Aromatoleum aromaticum EbN1: one gene and its partner. The protein of the gene in region 1 interacts with the protein of each later gene in a pairwise test. Links are inferred from orthologs where the notes say so. Each region holds a gene or a part of one and is shown in the gene's direction. Other genes may lie near its edges. The genes, in order: recR and recO.

The links.
Region 2: the proteins of recR (region 1) and recO interact in binary tests that used the Escherichia coli proteins (3 or more experiments, as listed by UniProt). The link is inferred for Aromatoleum aromaticum EbN1 from one-to-one orthologs.

The regions. Positions count from the first base shown.
Region 1 is NC_006513.1:696,703-708,693, reverse strand. The notes cover bases 3,737-6,677. They hold recR (recombination mediator RecR), read left to right. Parts: upstream 3,737-4,880; coding sequence 4,881-5,474; downstream 5,475-6,677. Other genes in these bases: EBN1_RS03295 (cytochrome b), read left to right, coding at 6,261-6,677; petA (ubiquinol-cytochrome c reductase iron-sulfur subunit), read left to right, coding at 5,664-6,257; EBN1_RS03310 (YbaB/EbfC family nucleoid-associated protein), read left to right, coding at 4,557-4,880; dnaX (DNA polymerase III subunit gamma/tau), read left to right, coding at 3,737-4,532. Also shown: EBN1_RS03330 (SGNH/GDSL hydrolase family protein), read right to left, coding at 1-33; EBN1_RS03325 (AMP-binding protein), read left to right, coding at 477-2,168; more of dnaX, read left to right, coding at 2,553-3,736; more of EBN1_RS03295, read left to right, coding at 6,678-7,529; EBN1_RS03290 (cytochrome c1), read left to right, coding at 7,526-8,281; EBN1_RS03285 (glutathione S-transferase N-terminal domain-containing protein), read left to right, coding at 8,378-8,974; EBN1_RS03280 (ClpXP protease specificity-enhancing factor), read left to right, coding at 9,010-9,450; EBN1_RS03275 (D-amino acid dehydrogenase), read right to left, coding at 9,604-10,869; EBN1_RS03270 (class 1 fructose-bisphosphatase), read left to right, coding at 11,104-11,991. UniProt on the Escherichia coli protein: May play a role in DNA repair. It seems to be involved in an RecBC-independent recombinational process of DNA repair. It may act with RecF and RecO.
Region 2 is NC_006513.1:3,295,491-3,301,376, forward strand. The notes cover bases 2,997-5,886. They hold recO (DNA repair protein RecO), read left to right. Parts: upstream 2,997-4,026; coding sequence 4,027-4,746; downstream 4,747-5,886. Other genes in these bases: rnc (ribonuclease III), read left to right, coding at 2,997-3,091; era (GTPase Era), read left to right, coding at 3,088-4,005; EBN1_RS15705 (pyridoxine 5'-phosphate synthase), read left to right, coding at 4,743-5,498; acpS (holo-ACP synthase), read left to right, coding at 5,509-5,886; nagZ (beta-N-acetylhexosaminidase), read left to right, coding at 5,883-5,886. Also shown: lepA (translation elongation factor 4), read left to right, coding at 1-1,199; lepB (signal peptidase I), read left to right, coding at 1,248-2,036; EBN1_RS15685 (DUF4845 domain-containing protein), read left to right, coding at 2,055-2,414; more of rnc, read left to right, coding at 2,414-2,996. UniProt on the Escherichia coli protein: Involved in DNA repair and RecF pathway recombination.

The DNA.
Region 1 (11,991 bases):
AAGCATGGATCTGAGGACGCTGGACATGTGCATGAAGCCCTCGTGGCGCGCCGATGATGAGTCGCTCGATAAGGCAGCAAGGGGCATTCCTGCGAATCTAAACTACTGTTTAAAAAGGGAAGGCTGCAGGCGTTTAGATTGCCCGCCCAATGGACTGTAAAATTTTTCGACGTTTTCCGATCTGCATTGATCGATATGCCGAATGAACAGAAAGCAGGGGCCGGGAAGCGGGGGTCGGCTGGAGTCCGGTCACGCTACCGTCGAGAGGTGATTGCATGACGTTGACGTCAACGTCACAATACTGCCCGGCGATCTTTCGTGATTGCCGGATTTCAATTACTCCGCCAGCAGCGGACTGTTCCCCCGCTTCTTCGCCGCGCCTGTCGCGGGGCGACGGCAGCCCGGGATTGCGAGCCGGCGTACAACACGCGTCGCGGACGGGCGTCCGCGGCGTTGCATATGGGAAAGGAGAGCACATGACTGCAGTTGCCGGGTTTCTGAAAGCGCGGGATTTCCTGCTGGCCAACCGGACCGACTACGCCACCGCGTACGCCGGCTTCCAGTGGCCGCAGCTGACCGAATTCAACTGGGCGCTGGACTACTTCGACACGATGGCGCAGGGCAACGACAAGCCCGCGCTGTGGATCGTCGAGGAGGACGGGCAAGAGGCGAAGCTGTCGTTCGCCGAGATGTCGGCGCGCTCGAACCGCGTCGCGAACTGGCTGCGCAGCCAAGGCGTCGTGCGCGGCGACCGCATCCTGATCATGCTCGGCAACGAAGTGCCGCTGTGGGAAACGATGCTCGCGGCGATCAAGCTCGGCGCCGTCGTGATCCCGGCGACCACCTTGCTGACGCCCGAAGATCTGCTCGACCGCCTCGACCGCGGCCAGGTCAGGCACGTCGTCATCGGCAAGGCCCACACTGACAAGTTCGCGGAACTTCCCGGCGACTACACGCGCATCAGCGTCGGCGGCGCGACCGGCGGCTGGCTCTCGCTCGAGGAGGCGTACGCGGCGTCGCCCGAATTCGCGCCGGAAGGCGTCACCCGCGCCACCGATCCGCTGCTGCTGTATTTCACGTCCGGCACGACGTCGAAGCCGAAGCTCGTCGAGCACAGCCATCAGTCCTACCCGGTCGGCCACCTGTCAACAATGTACTGGATCGGCCTGCAGCCCGGCGACCGTCACATGAACATCAGCTCGCCGGGCTGGGCGAAGCACGCGTGGAGCTGCTTCTTCGCGCCGTGGAACGCCGGTGCCTGCGTGTTCCTGTACAACTACAACCGCTTCAACGCGCGCGCGCTGCTCGACGTGTTGGTGAAATACGAGATCACGACGATGTGCGCGCCTCCGACGGTGTGGCGCATGCTGATCCAGCAGGACCTCGCGTCGGTGAAGACGAACCTGCGCGAACTGATCGGCGCCGGCGAGCCGCTCAACCCTGAAGTCATCGACCAGGTGAAAAAGGCGTGGGGCATTACGATCCGCGACGGCTTCGGCCAGACCGAGACGACGTGCCAGATCGGCAACACGCCGGGACAGGTTCTCAAACCCGGTTCGATGGGTCGGCCATTGCCCGGCTACACGATCGCGCTGCTCGACGCCGACGACAAGCCGGCCGAAGAGGGCGAAGTGTCGCTGGTGCTTGCGAAGCGTCCGGTCGGGCTGATGCTCGGCTACGCCGGTGACGCCGAGAAGACCAGCGAGGTCATGCGCAACGGTCACTACCACACCGGGGACGTCGCGAGCATCGACGCCGATGGCTACATCACCTACGTCGGCCGCGCCGACGACGTGTTCAAGGCGTCGGACTACCGCATCAGCCCGTTCGAGCTCGAATCGGTGCTGATCGAGCACCCCGCGGTTGCCGAGGCGGCAGTTGTGCCGAGTCCGGATCCGGTGCGCCTCGCAGTGCCGAAAGCCTACGTGATCCTCGCGCCGGGCTTCGAGGCTGGCAAGGAGCTCGCGAAGGACATCTTCGCTTTCACGCGCGACAAGCTCGCACCGTACAAGCGCATCCGCCGCATCGAGTTCTCCGATCTGCCGAAGACCATCTCGGGCAAGATCAGGCGCATCGAGCTGCGCAGGAGCGAACAGGGCAAGGACGCCTCGACAGTGCGCGGTGCGCTGGAGTTCTTCGAAGAGGACTTCCCGGAGCTGAAGGGCTGATCAACGCCAGGTAACGCCAAAAGGCAAGTGCGGACGGCGGGGCAACCCGCCGTTTTCATGTCCGGAGCCGAGCCGGCGGAGTTTCCTCGAGGAGATCAACCGCCGGGTGCTGCCCGCCGTAAGCTGGTACAATTGCGGCCGTGGCGGGTCTCCCCGCATTGCAGCGCGGTGAACCTGGTCAGGGCCGGAAGGCAGCAGCCACAGCCGTTCCCTGCAAGTGCCGGGGGTCAGGCTCGCCACCCCGAACAATCGCGCGAAGGGCGTCTTCCGATGAAGACGCCCTTCGGCTCATTGGGGCCGGCGGCGCCCGTTTCAGGCCGGGGTGCGCCCTGTCCATGGGGCGGCGGCGCCGCGCGACGAGGGCCGCTCTGCTAGAATCCTGCCATGAGCTATCAGGTTCTCGCCCGCAAGTGGCGCCCGAAGAATTTCGCGACGCTGGTCGGCCAGGAACACGTCGTCCGGGCGCTCAGCCATGCGCTCGCCACCGGTCGGCTGCACCACGCGTGGCTGTTCACGGGCACGCGCGGCGTCGGCAAGACGACCATTTCGCGCATTCTCGCCAAAGCGCTGAACTGCGAGACCGGCGTTACGCCCGAACCCTGCGGCACCTGCGCGGCCTGCCGCGCGATCGACGCGGACCGTTTTCCCGACTACGTCGAGATGGATGCCGCTTCGAACCGCGGCGTCGAGGACATGGCTGCGCTGCTCGACAAGGCGGTGTATGCACCGGTGCAGGGGCGCTACAAGGTCTACATGATCGACGAAGTCCACATGCTGACCGGGCATGCGTTCAACGCGATGCTGAAAACGCTCGAAGAGCCTCCCGAACACGTCAAGTTCATCCTCGCGACGACGGATCCGCAGAAAATCCCGGTGACAGTGCTCTCCCGCTGCCTGCAGTTCAACCTCAAGCAGATGCCGCCGGGGCACATCATCGACCATCTCGGCGGCATTCTCGAGGCCGAGGGCGTGCCCTTCGAAGCGCCCGCACTGCGCCATCTCGCCAAGGCCGCCAACGGCTCGATGCGCGATGCGCTGTCGCTGCTCGACCAGGCGATCGCGCACGGTTCTGGGCGCGTCGAGGAAGAGCAGGTCTCGCACATGCTCGGTACGGTCGGCGACGATCATCTGTACGCGGTGCTCGACGCGCTGGCTGCGGGCGACGTCGCCGGGATGCTCGCCGTGGCCGACCGCATGGAGGCGCGCAGCCTGTCGTTCGACGCGGCGTTGCAGGCGCTCGCCTCGCTGCTGCACCGCATCGCGCTCGTGCAGTTCGCCCCGGCGGCGATCGCCGACGAGGCGGAACGTCAACGTCTCGCGCCGTATGCCGAGGCCTTCGACGCCGAGTTCCTGCAACTCGCCTACCAGATCGCCATCCACGGCCGCGACGAACTGTCGCTGGCGCCGGACGACTATGCGGGCTTCACTATGAGCCTGCTGCGCCTGCACGCATTTCGCCCCGAGCAGCCGGTGGCGCTCGGCAGTCCCGGCGACGCGGCAGGCGGAGGGGGGGCGGGTCGGGCGCGTGTCATCTCCCCGTCGCCACAGCCGGCTGCGAGCCTCACAGCACGGGCGACGGCATCGGGGGCGCCGCGCGACGCGGCGCCGGCAGCAAGATCCCCGGCGGCAAAGGTAATCCCCGCGGAGCATCTGCCACGCGAACGCGCGATTGCCGAAGCCGGGAGGCGTTTGTCGACGCCCGGCAGTGCGGTGGCGGTCGCCGAAAGTCCGATCGAACCATCGAACTCCGTTCCTCCATGGGAAGATCTGCCGCCGGAGGCGTTCGCCGGCGAAACATCGGTGCCGCAACCTGCCTCCTCGGCCGCGCCGGCGCCCGTGCGCCCAAGCGACGCGGAGGTCGAGCGGCCGCCGGCACGAAGCGCGACGGCCCCCGGAAGTGCTGTTCCGCGGCGCGCCGAGCAGCCGGAAGCCACAGTTGCGTCACCGGGCACGACAGGGCTCGACATCGGATCGGCTTTCGCTGCCGGCGAATGGCATGCGATCCTGCGCGTGCTGGGCCTTGGCGGAATGATGCGGGAACTCGCGCAGCACTGCGAATGGATCGGATTTGTCGAAGGTGTGGTGAACCTTCGGTTGTCCGAAACCCATCGCCATTTGCTGGGCATGAATCCGGGACTCCTCGACCGCCTGCAGGACGCGCTTGCGGCGCAGTATGGCGCTCCGCTGCGGCTCAGGATCGAGACCGGCGCGATCGCCGGCGAAACCCCGGCGCAGCGCGACCAGGCAGAAAAACGGGCGCGGCACATCGAGGCCGTGGCGGCGCTCGAGAGCGACCCTTTCGTGCGTGAACTGATCGAACGATTCGACGCGTCCCTCGTGGAAGCGTCGGTAAGACCACTTTGAATTCCTCTTGCGGAGAATCTGGCGATGATGAAAGGCGGAATTGCCGGGCTGATGAAACAGGCCCAGCAGATGCAGGAAAACATGAAGAAGATGCAGGACCAGCTGGCCTCGGTCGAAGTCGAGGGGCAGTCGGGCGCCGGAATGGTCAAGGTGCTGATGACCTGCAAGTACGACGTGCGCCGGGTGACGATCGACGACTCGGTGATGGACGACAAGGAAATGCTCGAGGATCTCCTCGCGGCCGCTGTCAATGACGCAGTGCGCCGCGTGGAAACGACGACGCAGGAGAAAATGGCGGGCTTCACGTCCGGCCTCAACCTGCCGCCCGGGATGAAGCTGCCGTTCTGAATGTCACCTTCGAGTCTCGACGAGCTGATCGACGCGTTGCGCGGCCTGCCCGGAGTCGGGCCGAAGTCCGCGCAGCGCATGGCCTACCATCTTTTGCAGCGCGACCAGCGTGGCGCCGAACGCCTTGCCCGGGCGCTCGGCAATGCGCTCGCGGTGCTGCGTCATTGCGAACGCTGCAACACTTTCACCGAAACCGAGATCTGCCAGCGCTGCGCGAGCCCGCAGCGCGACGCGTCGCTGCTGTGCGTCGTCGAAATGCCGGCCGACCTCGCGGTGATCGAGCAGACCCATGCGTACAACGGCCTGTATTACGTGCTCATGGGCCGTCTGTCGCCGCTCGATGGCATCGGTCCGCGCGAGCTCAAGTTCGACAAGCTGCTCGCCCGCGTCGCCGACAGCACCGTGCAGGAAGTGATTCTCGCGACGAACTTCACGAATGAAGGCGAGGCGACGGCCCACATCGTCGCGGAGCTGCTCGCTGCGCGCGGCATCAGGGTCAGTCGCCTGTCGCGGGGCGTACCGGTGGGCGGCGAACTCGAGCACACCGACACCGGCACGATCGCCCAGGCGCTCGTCGAGAGGCGCCCGCTCTGATTCCCGGCAGCGGCCTGCTGCGGCGCATAAAACGCCGCCTTGCCACCCCGTTCCGGGCCTCGGCGTGCAATGTTAAATACATGATCCGAATACACCTTTGAGCTTTATGCTTTTTATGTTGCGGCCAGTTTGATAGAATCCGGCAGTTTTTTTGTATCCGGAAATGGCTTTCTTTTCAGGAATGATGTCATGAGCGTGGATCAGAAGATGGACAGTGGCCGTCGGCAACTGCTTGTCGCAACCTCGGCGGTCGGTGGCGTTGCAGTGGTCGCGACGGCGGTGCCGTTCGTTGCCAGCTTGACGCCGTCGGATCGAGCCAAGGCGGCAGGCGCCCCGGTCGAAGCGGATATCGGCAAGCTTGCGCCGGGCGAGATGATGACGGTGGAGTGGCGCGGCAAACCGGTGTGGATCCTGCGGCGCACGCCCGAAATGCTCGCGTCGCTGGAAAAGACCGAGCCGCTGGTGAGCGATCCGGCTTCGGAAAAACCGATGCAGCCGGAATACGCGCAGAACAAGCATCGTTCGATCAACCCCGAATACCTCGTCGCGGTCGGCATCTGCACCCACCTGGGCTGTTCGCCGAGCGACAAGTTCAAGGTCGGTGCCGAAAGCGGCGTCGGGCCCGACTGGCCGGGCGGCTTCCTGTGCCCCTGCCACGGCTCCCTGTTCGACCTTGCCGGCCGCGTCTATCGCAGCATGCCGGCGCCGGACAATCTCGAGATTCCGCCCTACAAGTTCCTCGCGGATACGCGGATTCTCATCGGTGACGACGCAAAGGCCTAAGCGATGACTACAAAATCACAAGAACTGATGCACTGGATCGACGCGCGCTTCCCGCTCACGTCGACCTGGAAGGCGCACCTGTCGGAATATTACGCGCCGAAGAACTTCAATTTCTGGTACTTCTTCGGTTCGCTCGCGCTCCTGGTGCTGGTGATCCAGATCGTGACCGGCATCTTCCTGGTCATGCACTACAAGCCCGATGCTTCGCTGAACGCGTCCGGCATCCCCGTCGCGTTCGCCAGCGTCGAATACATCATGCGCGAAGTGCCGGGCGGCTGGCTGATCCGCTACCTGCACTCGACCGGGGCGTCGGCGTTCTTCATCGTCGTCTACCTGCACATGTTCCGCGGGCTGCTGTACGGATCGTATCGCAAGCCGCGCGAGCTGATCTGGGTGTTCGGCACGTTGATCTTCCTCGCGCTGATGGCCGAAGCGTTCATGGGCTACCTGCTGCCGTGGGGGCAGATGTCGTTCTGGGGTGCGCAGGTGATCGTGAACCTGTTCTCCGCGATCCCCGTGATCGGGCCGGACCTGTCGCTGGTGATTCGTGGCGACTACGTGGTGTCCGACGCGACGCTGAACCGCTTCTTCTCGTTTCACGTGATCGCCGTGCCGCTGGTGCTGATCGGCCTGGTGCTGGCGCACATCGTCGCGCTGCACGAAGTCGGCTCGAACAATCCGGACGGTGTCGAGATCAAGAAGAAAAAGGACGCCAACGGGATCCCGCTCGACGGCATTCCGTTCCACCCGTACTACACCGTGAAGGACATCGCGGGCGTGGTCGGTTTCCTGATCGTGTTCTCGGCAATCCTGTTCTTCTGGCCCGAGGGCGGCGGCTACTTCCTCGAGTACAACAACTTCATCCCCGCCGACCCGCTGAAGACGCCGCTGCACATCGCGCCGGTGTGGTATTTCACGCCGTTCTACTCGATCCTGCGCGCGGTCACGTACCCGCTGTTCGGCGTCGACGCGAAGTTCTGGGGCGTCGTCGCGATGGGGGCGTCGGTCGTGATCATCGCCTTCCTGCCCTGGCTGGATCGCAGCCCGGTGAAGTCGATCCGCTACAAGGGCGGGCTGTTCAAGGCGATCCTGGCAGTGTTCCTGGTCGCGTTCTTCATCCTCGGCTACCTCGGCGTGCTGCCCCCGACCCCGGGCCGTACCCTGGCGGCCCAGATCTGCTCGGTGCTGTACTTCGCGTTCTTCCTGTTGATGCCGTGGTACAGCAAACTCGACAAGTGCAAACCCGAACCGGAAAGGGTGACGTTCAAATGAGCATTCGTGTGATCAAGACTCTCAAGCGCCTGGCTGCCATCGTGCTGTTCGCGCCGGCTCTCGCGCTGTCCGCCGGGGCGGAACTGCACCTCGACAAGGCGCCGGTCAGCTCCGACCCGGCCGCGCTGCAGAATGGCGCCAAACTGTTCGTCAACTACTGCCTGAGCTGCCACAGCGCAAGCTTCGCGCGTTACAACACGCTGCAGCAGATCGGTCTCGACGAGCAGCAGATCCGCGACAACCTGATGTTCACCGGCGAACGCGTCGGCGACCTGATGAAGATCGCGATGCGTCCGGCCGAATCGAAAGTGTGGTTCGGGGTGACGCCGCCCGACCTGACGCTGATCGCGCGCCAGCGCGCATCCGAGTTCGGCAGCGGCGCCGACTGGATATACACGTACCTGCGCCAGTTCTACCGTGATCCGGCGCGCCCGACAGGCTGGAACAACGTGGTATTCGGCAACGTCGGCATGCCGCACGCGCTGTGGGAACTGCAGGGCCAGCAGGTCGCGAAGGTCACCGAGCACGAGGACGGCACAAAATCGATCGCTCTCGAACTGGCAACGCCGGGCAAGATGAGCGTCGAGGAGTATGACAAGACGGTTGCCGATCTGGTCTCCTTCCTGGTCTGGATGGGCGAGCCGATGGCCGACAAACGCAAGACGATCGGGATCTACGTACTGATCTTCCTGGCGGGGCTGTTCGTGCTCTCCTATGCTTTGAAGAAAAATTACTGGAAGGATATTCACTGAGAAGCCGCCGGATCTGATCCGCGCACTCACTGAATTTGACGCACCACGCGGTCATCGCGTGGTGCGCTTTGCTTTTGTATCAGGAGCTGCAACAACATGATGAACCTGTATTCCGGCACAACCGATCCGTTCAGCCACCGCTGCCGGATCGTGCTCTTCGAAAAGGGAATGGACTTCGAAGTCATCGATGTCGACCTCTACAACAAGCCTGAAGACATCGCCGTCATCAATCCGTACAACCGGGTGCCGGTGCTGGTCGACCGCGACCTCGTCCTGTACGAGGCGAACATCATCAACGAGTATATCGACGAGCGCTTTCCGCATCCGCAGCTGATGCCGCCAGACCCGATCCTGCGCGCGCGTGCCCGCCAGTTGCTGCACACGTTCGAGCACGAACTGTTCTCACACATCGACGTGCTCGAGAAGAACCAGAAGGGCGTCGAAAAGAGCCGCGCCCACGTGCGTGACGAGCTCGTCCAGCTCGCACCGATCTTCGTCAAGCAGAAGTTCATGCTCGGCGACGAGTTCTCGATGCTCGACGTCGCGATCGCCCCCTTGCTGTGGCGTCTCGAACATTACGGCATCGAACTGCCGAAGGCCGCGGCGAACCTCATGAAATACGCCGAACGCATTTTCAGCCGGCAGGGTTTCATCGATGCCCTGACTCCGTCCGAAAAGGTGATGCGGCGCTGAATGCCGAGGCCCCGTGTGAGGGGCGCTACCTAACCATGACAAACATATCTACCAAACCCTACCTGCTCCGCGCCATTTTCGAATGGTGTGTCGACCAGGGCTTCACGCCCCATATCGCGGTACTCGTCGACGAGCGTACCGTGGTCCCGACCGGCTATGCGCAAGACGGGCAGATCGTGCTCAACCTGGGTCCCGAAGCGACACAGCAACTGGTCATGGGCAACGACCTGATCACTTTCCAGGCGCGCTTCGGCGGCGTCGCCCATGCGCTGTCGGTCCCGGTGTCCAACGTCCTTGCAATCTACGCGCGGGAGAACGGGCACGGCATGGCGTTCGAGCCTGAAGCGGCGGTCGAGTCGCCCGCTGTCCCGGCCCCGCAGGTCGACGGACAGCAGGACGAGGGCAGTGCCGCCGCCACGCCGCCTGCGGAAAAGCGTCCGTCAGCAGCGCGCAACCACCTGAAGATCGTCAAGTAACCGAGCAGCAGGCTGCACGTCCTTGTCGTATTCGCGCCGAGGACCGAAGAAGACGGAATACGGCGCCCGGTCCGGGTTCGTCGACAGGCCGTGGCGTGGCTGCGGATGCCGGGGAGGCACTCGGTCAGCGCGACGAGCGTTGCCGGGTGCAGATCAGGCTTCGTTTCCCAGGAACGGGAAGTTGGGCACCGGCGCCGGATAGCCCGACATGAGATCGACGAGACAGCTGGCAGAGCCGCAGGCGAGCGTCCATCCAAGTGTCCCGTGTCCGGTGTTGTACCAAAGGTTCGACAGGCGGCTCCGCCCGATCAGCGGGATGTTGCCGGGCGTGGCGGGGCGCAGGCCGGCCCACAGGTGCGCCTCGGCGGTGTCGGTGGCGCCGGGAAAGCGCGCCTCCAGCCAGTCCAGGATGGCCTGGCAGCGGGCCAGGTTGATGTCGGTATTGTAGCCGTTCAATTCCGCAGTTCCCGCGACGCGCAACCGGTCGCCGAGGCGCGAGCACACGATGCGGCGCGATTCATCGGTGAGGCTGACGCTGGGGGCCCGTGCCAAGTCGTGTAGCGGAACGGTCACCGAATACCCTTTCACCGGGTAGATCGGCAGGTGCTCGCCAAGCGGGGCGACCAGCAGGCGGCTGTAGCTGCCGAGGCACAGCACGTAGGCTGCGGCGGTGAGGGTGCCGTTGCGTCCTTCGGCGTCGTGGACCTCGATGCCGTTAATGCGCCCGCCGCTGTGGTCGATGCGGCTGATCGTGGTGCTGTAATGGAAGCGCACGCCCGCCTGCGCTGCCCGCTCGGCGAGTGCCTGGGTGAAACGGAAAGCGTCCCCCGACTCGTCGTTCGGTGCATACAGACCGCCCGCAAGCTCCCCGGCCGTGCCGGCGAGTGCAGGTTCGATCGCGACGCATTCGTCGCGGCTGCACGAGCGGGCCTGGATGCCGTAGGTGGCGAGTTCTGCAACCTTGTTGGGGACGCGCGCGAACTCCTGCGGCGTAAAGAACAGATGCAGGATGCCGTGCTCGAGATGATCGTAGGCGAGGCCGGTTTCCGCGCGCAGCGTGCGCAGGCGTTCGCCACTATGCACGGCGAGACTGGCGATGGCTGCAGTGTTGCGCCGCGTCCGGTGCGGCAGGCATTCACGCAGGAACGCGAGCGTCCACGCCCATTGGGCGGGATCGGCGTGGGGGCGGAACAGCAACGGGGCATCCTCCCGGCCGAGCCAGCGCAAGGCGTTGAGCGGGGCAGCGGGGTTCGCCCAAGGTTCAGGGTGGCTGATCGAGATCTGGCCGCCGTTGGCGTAGCTGGTTTCGAGCGCGGCCTCGGGCTGGCGGTCTGCCACGCTTACTTCGAAGCCTGCCCTGGCGAGATACCAGGCGGTGGTGACGCCGGTGACGCCGGCGCCGAGAACCAGAACGTGCATAGTCGGAGAATGGGTTGAACGGGGAAAATTTTTGAGCCGCGCCGGACCGGACGTGCGATGCCCGCGGGCGCGCGGTACGAGCCGTGCGGATGTGCAGGCGCAGCGATCGCCCAAGGATCATAACCGCGTTCGCGCATAGTGGTGCGCTCGATCGCCTTCCGCGGGATAATCCGCGCCGCAAGGTTGCGAAACAAACTGAAGTCTGGCCCGGCTGGACCAACAAGGAGTCAATTGATGCGACGCGTCACGCTAACCCAATTCCTGATCGAGCAGCAGCGCGCCGGCCGCACCAGCCCTGACCTGCGACTGCTGATCGAAGTCGTCGCCCGGGCGGTAAAGGCAATCGCCGTCAATGTCTCGAAAGGGGCGCTTGCCGACCTGCTCGGCGAGGCGGGTACCGACAACGTCCAGGGCGAGGCGCAAAAGAAGCTCGACGTGATCGCGAACGAGATTCTGCTGCAGGCCAACGAATGGGGCGGGCACCTCGCGGCGATGGCGTCGGAAGAGGTCGAGGAGGTCCATCAGATTCCGTTCGACTACCCGAAGGGCGGCTATCTGCTGCTGTTCGATCCGCTCGACGGTTCGTCGAACATCGACGTCAATATCTCGGTCGGCACGATCTTCTCGGTACTGCGCTTCCCTGAAGGGATCCAGGAGCCCAACGAGCAGTGCTTCCTGCAGCCTGGCCGCGAGCAGGTCGCTGCGGGGTACGCGCTGTACGGCCCGTCGACCCTGCTGATCCTCACCGTCGGCAACGGTGTGCATGGCTTCACGCTGGACCGCGAGATGGGTAGCTTCGTCTATACCCACCCGTTCATGACGGTGCCGGTGGATACGCAGGAATATGCGATCAACGCCTCGAACGCGCGCCACTGGGAGCCGCCGGTGCAGCGCTATGTCGCCGAATTGCAGCAGGGCAGGACGGGGCCGCGCGGCAAGGATTTCAACATGCGCTGGGTCGCGTCGATGGTCGCCGATGTGCATCGCGTCCTCACGCGCGGCGGCATCTTCATGTACCCGCTGGACGAGAAGTGCCGCGACCAGGGCGGCAAGCTGCGCCTGATGTACGAGGCGAATCCGATGGCGATGATCGTCGAGCAGGCGGGGGGCTCGGCGACGACC
Region 2 (5,886 bases), 2.6 Mb from region 1 along the record:
TCGACAATTACGTCGGCGTCGTGATGCTCGTGCGCGTCGTCGATGGCGTGCTCAAGCCGAAGGACCGCATCCTGCTGATGGCCAATGGCGCGCAATACCCGTGCGACCAGGTCGGCGTGTTTACGCCGCGCTCCGTGGCGCGTCCCCAACTGTCGGCCGGCGAGGTCGGATTCATCATCGCCGGGATCAAGGAACTGCAGGCGGCGAAAGTTGGCGACACGGTGACGCTCGCGATGCGCCCGGCGAGCGAACCACTGCCCGGCTTCAAGGAAATCAAGCCGCAGGTGTTCGCCGGACTTTACCCGGTCGAATCGAGCGAATACGACCAGCTGCGCGATTCGCTCGAAAAGCTCCGACTCAACGACGCTTCGCTGCAGTACGAGCCGGAAGTGTCGCAGGCGCTCGGCTTCGGGTTCCGCTGCGGTTTTCTCGGCCTGCTGCACATGGACATCGTGCAGGAGCGGCTCGAGCGTGAATTCGACATGAACCTCATCACCACCGCGCCCACGGTGGTGTACGAAGTCGTCATGAACAGCGGCGAGGTGATCCGCGTCGAGAACCCGGCCAAGCTCCCGGATCAGTCGAAGATTGCCGAGATCCGCGAGCCGATCATCACCGCGACGATCTTCCTGCCCCAGGACTACGTCGGGCCGGTCATCACGCTGTGCAACCTCAAGCGCGGCGCGCAGGTGGACATGCGCTACCACGGTCGCCAAGTCCAGCTGATCTACGACCTGCCGATGAACGAAGTCGTGATGGACTTCTTCGACAAGCTGAAGTCTGTTTCACGCGGCTACGCGTCGCTCGACTACGAGTTCAAGGAGTACCGCGCAGCCGATCTCGTCAAGCTCGACCTGCTGGTCGGCGGCGAGAAAGTCGACGCGTTATCGGTGATCGTCCATCGCGCCTCGGCCCAGTACCGTGGGCGTGAAGTCGCGGCGAAACTGCGCGGACTGATCCCGCGCCAGATGTTCGATGTTGCGATCCAGTCGGCGATCGGCTCCCACATCGTCGCCCGTGAAACGATCAAGGCGCTGCGCAAGAACGTGCTCGCCAAGTGCTATGGCGGGGACATCTCGCGCAAGAAGAAGCTGCTCGAAAAGCAGAAGGAGGGCAAGAAGCGGATGAAGCAGGTGGGCAACGTGGAGATCCCGCAGGAAGCTTTCCTCGCCGTGCTACGAGTCGATGAAGGCAAATGATGCGCAGACCGGCGTGATGGCGCCGGAACGCTTCGATACGGAGTCCGTGTGAATTTCGCCCTGGTATTGTTTCTGCTGCTTGTCGCCACCGGAGTGCTGTGGCTGATCGACCGCTTTATCGCGCGCAAACGGCGCGCACCCGGCTCCCCTCCGCCTTGGTGGGTCGAGTACGGGGCGAGCTTTTTCCCGGTCATCCTGATCGTGTTCGCGCTGCGATCCTTTCTCGTCGAGCCGTTCAAGATTCCGTCGGGCTCGATGATTCCGACGCTGCTCGTCGGGGACTTCATCCTCGTCAATAAATGGGTCTATGGCATTCGCGTGCCGGTGATCAACAAGAAGATCATCGACGTCGAGGAGCCGAAACGCGGCGATGTGATGGTGTTCCGCTATCCGGCCGATCCTTCCCTCGACTACATCAAGCGTGTGGTCGGCCTGCCCGGCGACAAGGTCGAATACCTGAACAAGCGACTACGGATCAACGGTCAAGTGGTCGAACTGGTACCCCAGCCCGACTACCTCCATCCGGACCGGCTCTACTATTCTCCCCGCTTCGCCGAGAAGCTCGGGGACGCCAATCATTCGGTGCTGATCGAGCGGGACACGCCGGCATTCGTTCCGCATGTGCTGGACTTCCCCTACCGTGAAAACTGCACCTACACGACGGCCGGTGTAACCTGCACTGTGCCGGAAGGGCATTATTTCGTCATGGGCGACAACCGCGACGCAAGCAGCGACAGCCGCGTGTGGGGTTTCGTGCCCGACGAGAACATCGTCGGGCGTGCATTTTTCATCTGGTTCAACTTCAGTGACATGAAGCGCATCGGTGGTTTCCATTGATACGGAGAACTTAATCGCATGAGAGGCAGACAACTGGGTCTCAGCCTGATGGGCGTGCTGATCGTCGGGGCGCTGCTGGGCTCGGCGCTGCTGGTCGCGTTCCGCACCGTGCCGGCGATCAACGAATACCTGGCCATCAAGCGCAACGTGAAGCTGGTTGCGGAAGAAGGCGACAACGGCGTGGCGACGCCGGAACTGCGCCGCAGCTTCGACAGGCGCCGCCAGATCGACGACGTCGTCACGGTGAGCGGGGCAGACCTCGATATCTCGAGGCCGGGCGGGAAGACGGTCGTCGAAGTCGTTTACGAACGCAAGGTGCCGGTGGCGGGGAACGTCAGCCTGCTGTTCGACTTCCAGGCCACGTCGGCCGAGCAATAGTGGCAGGCAAGCTCGACCGCCTGCAGCGCAGCCTCGGACACCGGTTCGACAATCCGGCGCTGCTCGAGCAGGCACTCACGCATCGCAGTTTCGGACAGCCGAACAACGAGCGCCTGGAGTTCCTCGGCGACAGCATCCTCAACTGCGTCGTCGCGATTGCGCTGTTCGAGCGTTTCGCGAGCCTGCGCGAAGGCGAGATGTCGCGCCTGCGTGCATCGCTGGTGTGCCAGGATGGCTTGCACCGGGTCGCGCTGGAACTCGATCTCGGCGAATATCTCCGCCTGGGCGAAGGCGAGATGAAGAGCGGCGGCTTTCGTCGCCCGTCGATTCTCGCGGATGCGCTCGAGGCGGTGTTCGCGGCGACATTTCTCGATCAGGGCTTCGCCGCCGCGAAAGCGGTGATCGATCGCCTCTACGACCCGATGATCGCCGCGATCGATCCGGGCGTTGCCGCGAAAGACCCGAAAACGGCGCTGCAGGAACTGCTGCAGGGGCGCAAGCTGCCGCTGCCGACCTATGTGATGGCCAAGGTCCACGGCGAAGCCCATGCGCAGGAATTCGAGGTGGTGTGCGAGGTCAACGCACTGAACCTTCGCACCACCGGCCGCGGCACCAACCGTCGTGCCGCAGAACAGCAAGCAGCGGAACTCGCGCTGGCCCAGTTGAGGAAGCCATGAACCAGGAAGACACGCCGCAAGCCGATGACAAGGCGCTGTTTCGCACCGGCTTCGTCGCCATCGTCGGGCGTCCCAACGTGGGCAAGTCGACTTTGCTGAACCGGCTGATCGGGCAGAAGATCAGCATCGTCTCCCGCAAGGCCCAGACCACGCGGCATCGCGTCACCGGCATTCTGACGAGCGACAACGCGCAGTTCGTGTTCGTCGATACGCCCGGTTTCCAGACACGCCATCGCAACGCGCTGAATCGCTCGATGAATCGCACCGTGTCGCAGGTGCTCGGCGACGTCGATCTGGTGTTCCTGGTGATCGAGGCCGGGCGCTTCGGCGACGACGACCGCAAGGTCGTCTCGGTGTTGCCGGGCGACGCGAAAGTGGTGCTGGTCATCAACAAGGTCGACCGGCTGGGCGACAAGAGCCAGCTCCTGCCGTTCATCGCGAAGATGGCGGAAGTCTATCCCTTCACCGAAATCGTGCCGTTGAGTGCCGAACGCGGCACGAACGTCGAAGCTCTCGTGAAAACGGCCACGCCGTTGCTGCCAGAAGGCGAGCCGATGTACGGCGCCGACGAGATCACCGATCGCAGCGAACGTTTCCTGGCGGCTGAATTCCTGCGCGAGAAGCTGTTCCGCCTGCTCGGCGACGAACTGCCCTACGGCGTGGCCGTCGAGATCGAGAAGTTCGAGACGGAAGGCAACCTGCGTCGAATTTATGCAGCTGTCGTGGTCGACAGGTCCAGCCACAAGGGCATCGTCATCGGCAAGGGGGGCGAGCAACTGAAGCGTATCGCCTCCGAGGCGCGTGTCGAACTCGAGAAGCTTTTCGACGGCAAGGTGTTCCTCGAAGTGTGGGTCAAGGTGAAGAGCGGCTGGGCCGATGACGAACGGGCGCTCAAGAGTCTCGGCTACGAATAACCCGACCATGCGCGTGGGGCCGTGAGCCAGAAGCAGCGCATCGACCAGCAACCTGCGTTCGTCCTGCACACTTATCCGTGGCGCGAAACCAGCTTGGTCGTCGAGATTTTCTCGCGCGACCACGGCCGAGTCGCGCTGGTCGCCAAGGGCGCGCGCCGGCCGATGTCAGCGCTGCGCGGCGTGATCATGGCGTTCCAGCCGCTGCTGATGGACTGGTCCGGCGGGGGCGAGGTCAAGACCCTGGTGCGTGCCGAGTGGCGCGGCGGGCAGCCGCTGCTCACCGGTCGGGCATTGATGTGCGGTTACTACCTCAATGAACTGCTGGTGCGGCTCACCGCACGCGAGGATGCGCACCCGGCGCTGTTCGAGGCCTATGCGGACGCGCTTTCGCAACTCGGACGCGGCGACGTGGCACCGATCCTGCGGCGCTTCGAACTCACGCTGCTGCGCGAACTCGGTTACGGCATCGGCCTGGACCTCGAAGGCGACTCGAACCGGCCCGTTGATCCCGTGCAGCAGTACGTCTATATAATCGAGAAAGGTCCGGTACGGCTCGCCGGCGACGACGAAGGCCTGCCGGGCGTGAGCGGCCAGACGCTGCTCGACATGGCGCACGGGGATTTTTCCCGCGCCGAAACCCTTTTCCAGAGCAAGGCGCTGCTGCGCCTGCTGATCAACCACTATCTCGGCGGACAGCCGCTGCAGTCGCGCCGGGTGCTGAAGGAGTTGCAGGAACTGTGATCGAACTCGGCGTCAACATCGACCACGTCGCGACGCTGCGTCAGGCGCGCCGCACGTGGGAACCGGATCCCGCCTGGGCGGCGATGGAAGCTCATCTGGGCGGAGCGGACGGCATCACCGTGCATCTGCGCGAAGACCGCCGCCACATTCAGGACGAGGACGTGCGCAGGCTGCGCGAACTCACGCAGGTCAAGCTGAACCTCGAGATGGCCGCGACCGACGAGATGGTCGGCATCGCATGCGCGCTCAGGCCCGAGATGGCGATGCTGGTGCCCGAAGGGCGCCACGAGGTGACCACCGAGGGCGGACTCGACGTGCTGGCGCAGGAAGGGCGGCTGAAGGACGTCGTCGCACGGCTCGCCGATGCCGGAATCGTCACGAGCGTGTTCATCGATGCCGAACTCGGGCAGGTCGAAGCGGCGGCCCGCATCGGCGCCCGGGTCTGCGAAATCCATACCGGCCCCTACGCCCATGCATTCCACGCCGCCGGCCGCGATCCGCAGAGTGCTGCGGTCGTGGACGAGATCGACAAGGTCCGCCGCGCCGGCGAGGCGATCCGGGCGCTTGGCATGCGCTTCAATGCCGGCCATGCGCTGAACTACTACAACGTGCAGCCGATCGCGCGTTTGCCGGAGGTGCGCGAACTGCATATCGGCCACGCGATCGTCAGCCGTTCGGTGTTCACCGGCCTGCGCGACGCGGTGCGCGAAATGAAGCGGCTGATGCGCGAGGCCGCCGGCGTCGGGCGATGAGCCGAGGCGCATGATCCACGGCATCGGCACCGACATCGTGCAAATCGAACGCGTGCAGCGCTCGCTGGATCGTCATGGGGCGCGCTTCGCCGCGCGCATTCTTGCTGCGTCCGAGCGCGACGGTTTTGCGGCGAGCCGCGACCCCGCGCGCTTCCTCGCCAAGCGCTTCGCCGCCAAGGAAGCGTTCGGCAAGGCGCTCGGAACAGGCGTCGCGATTCCGGCAACGCTGCACGCGGTGGCGGTTGACCACGACGAGCGCGGCAAGCCGCTGTATTGCTACGGTACGGCACTGGCCGGCTTTCTGGCCGAGCGCGGCCTCAGTGCACATTTGAGCCTCACCGACGAAGTGGACTACGTCGTCGCCTTCGCCCTGATCGAGAAACGATGA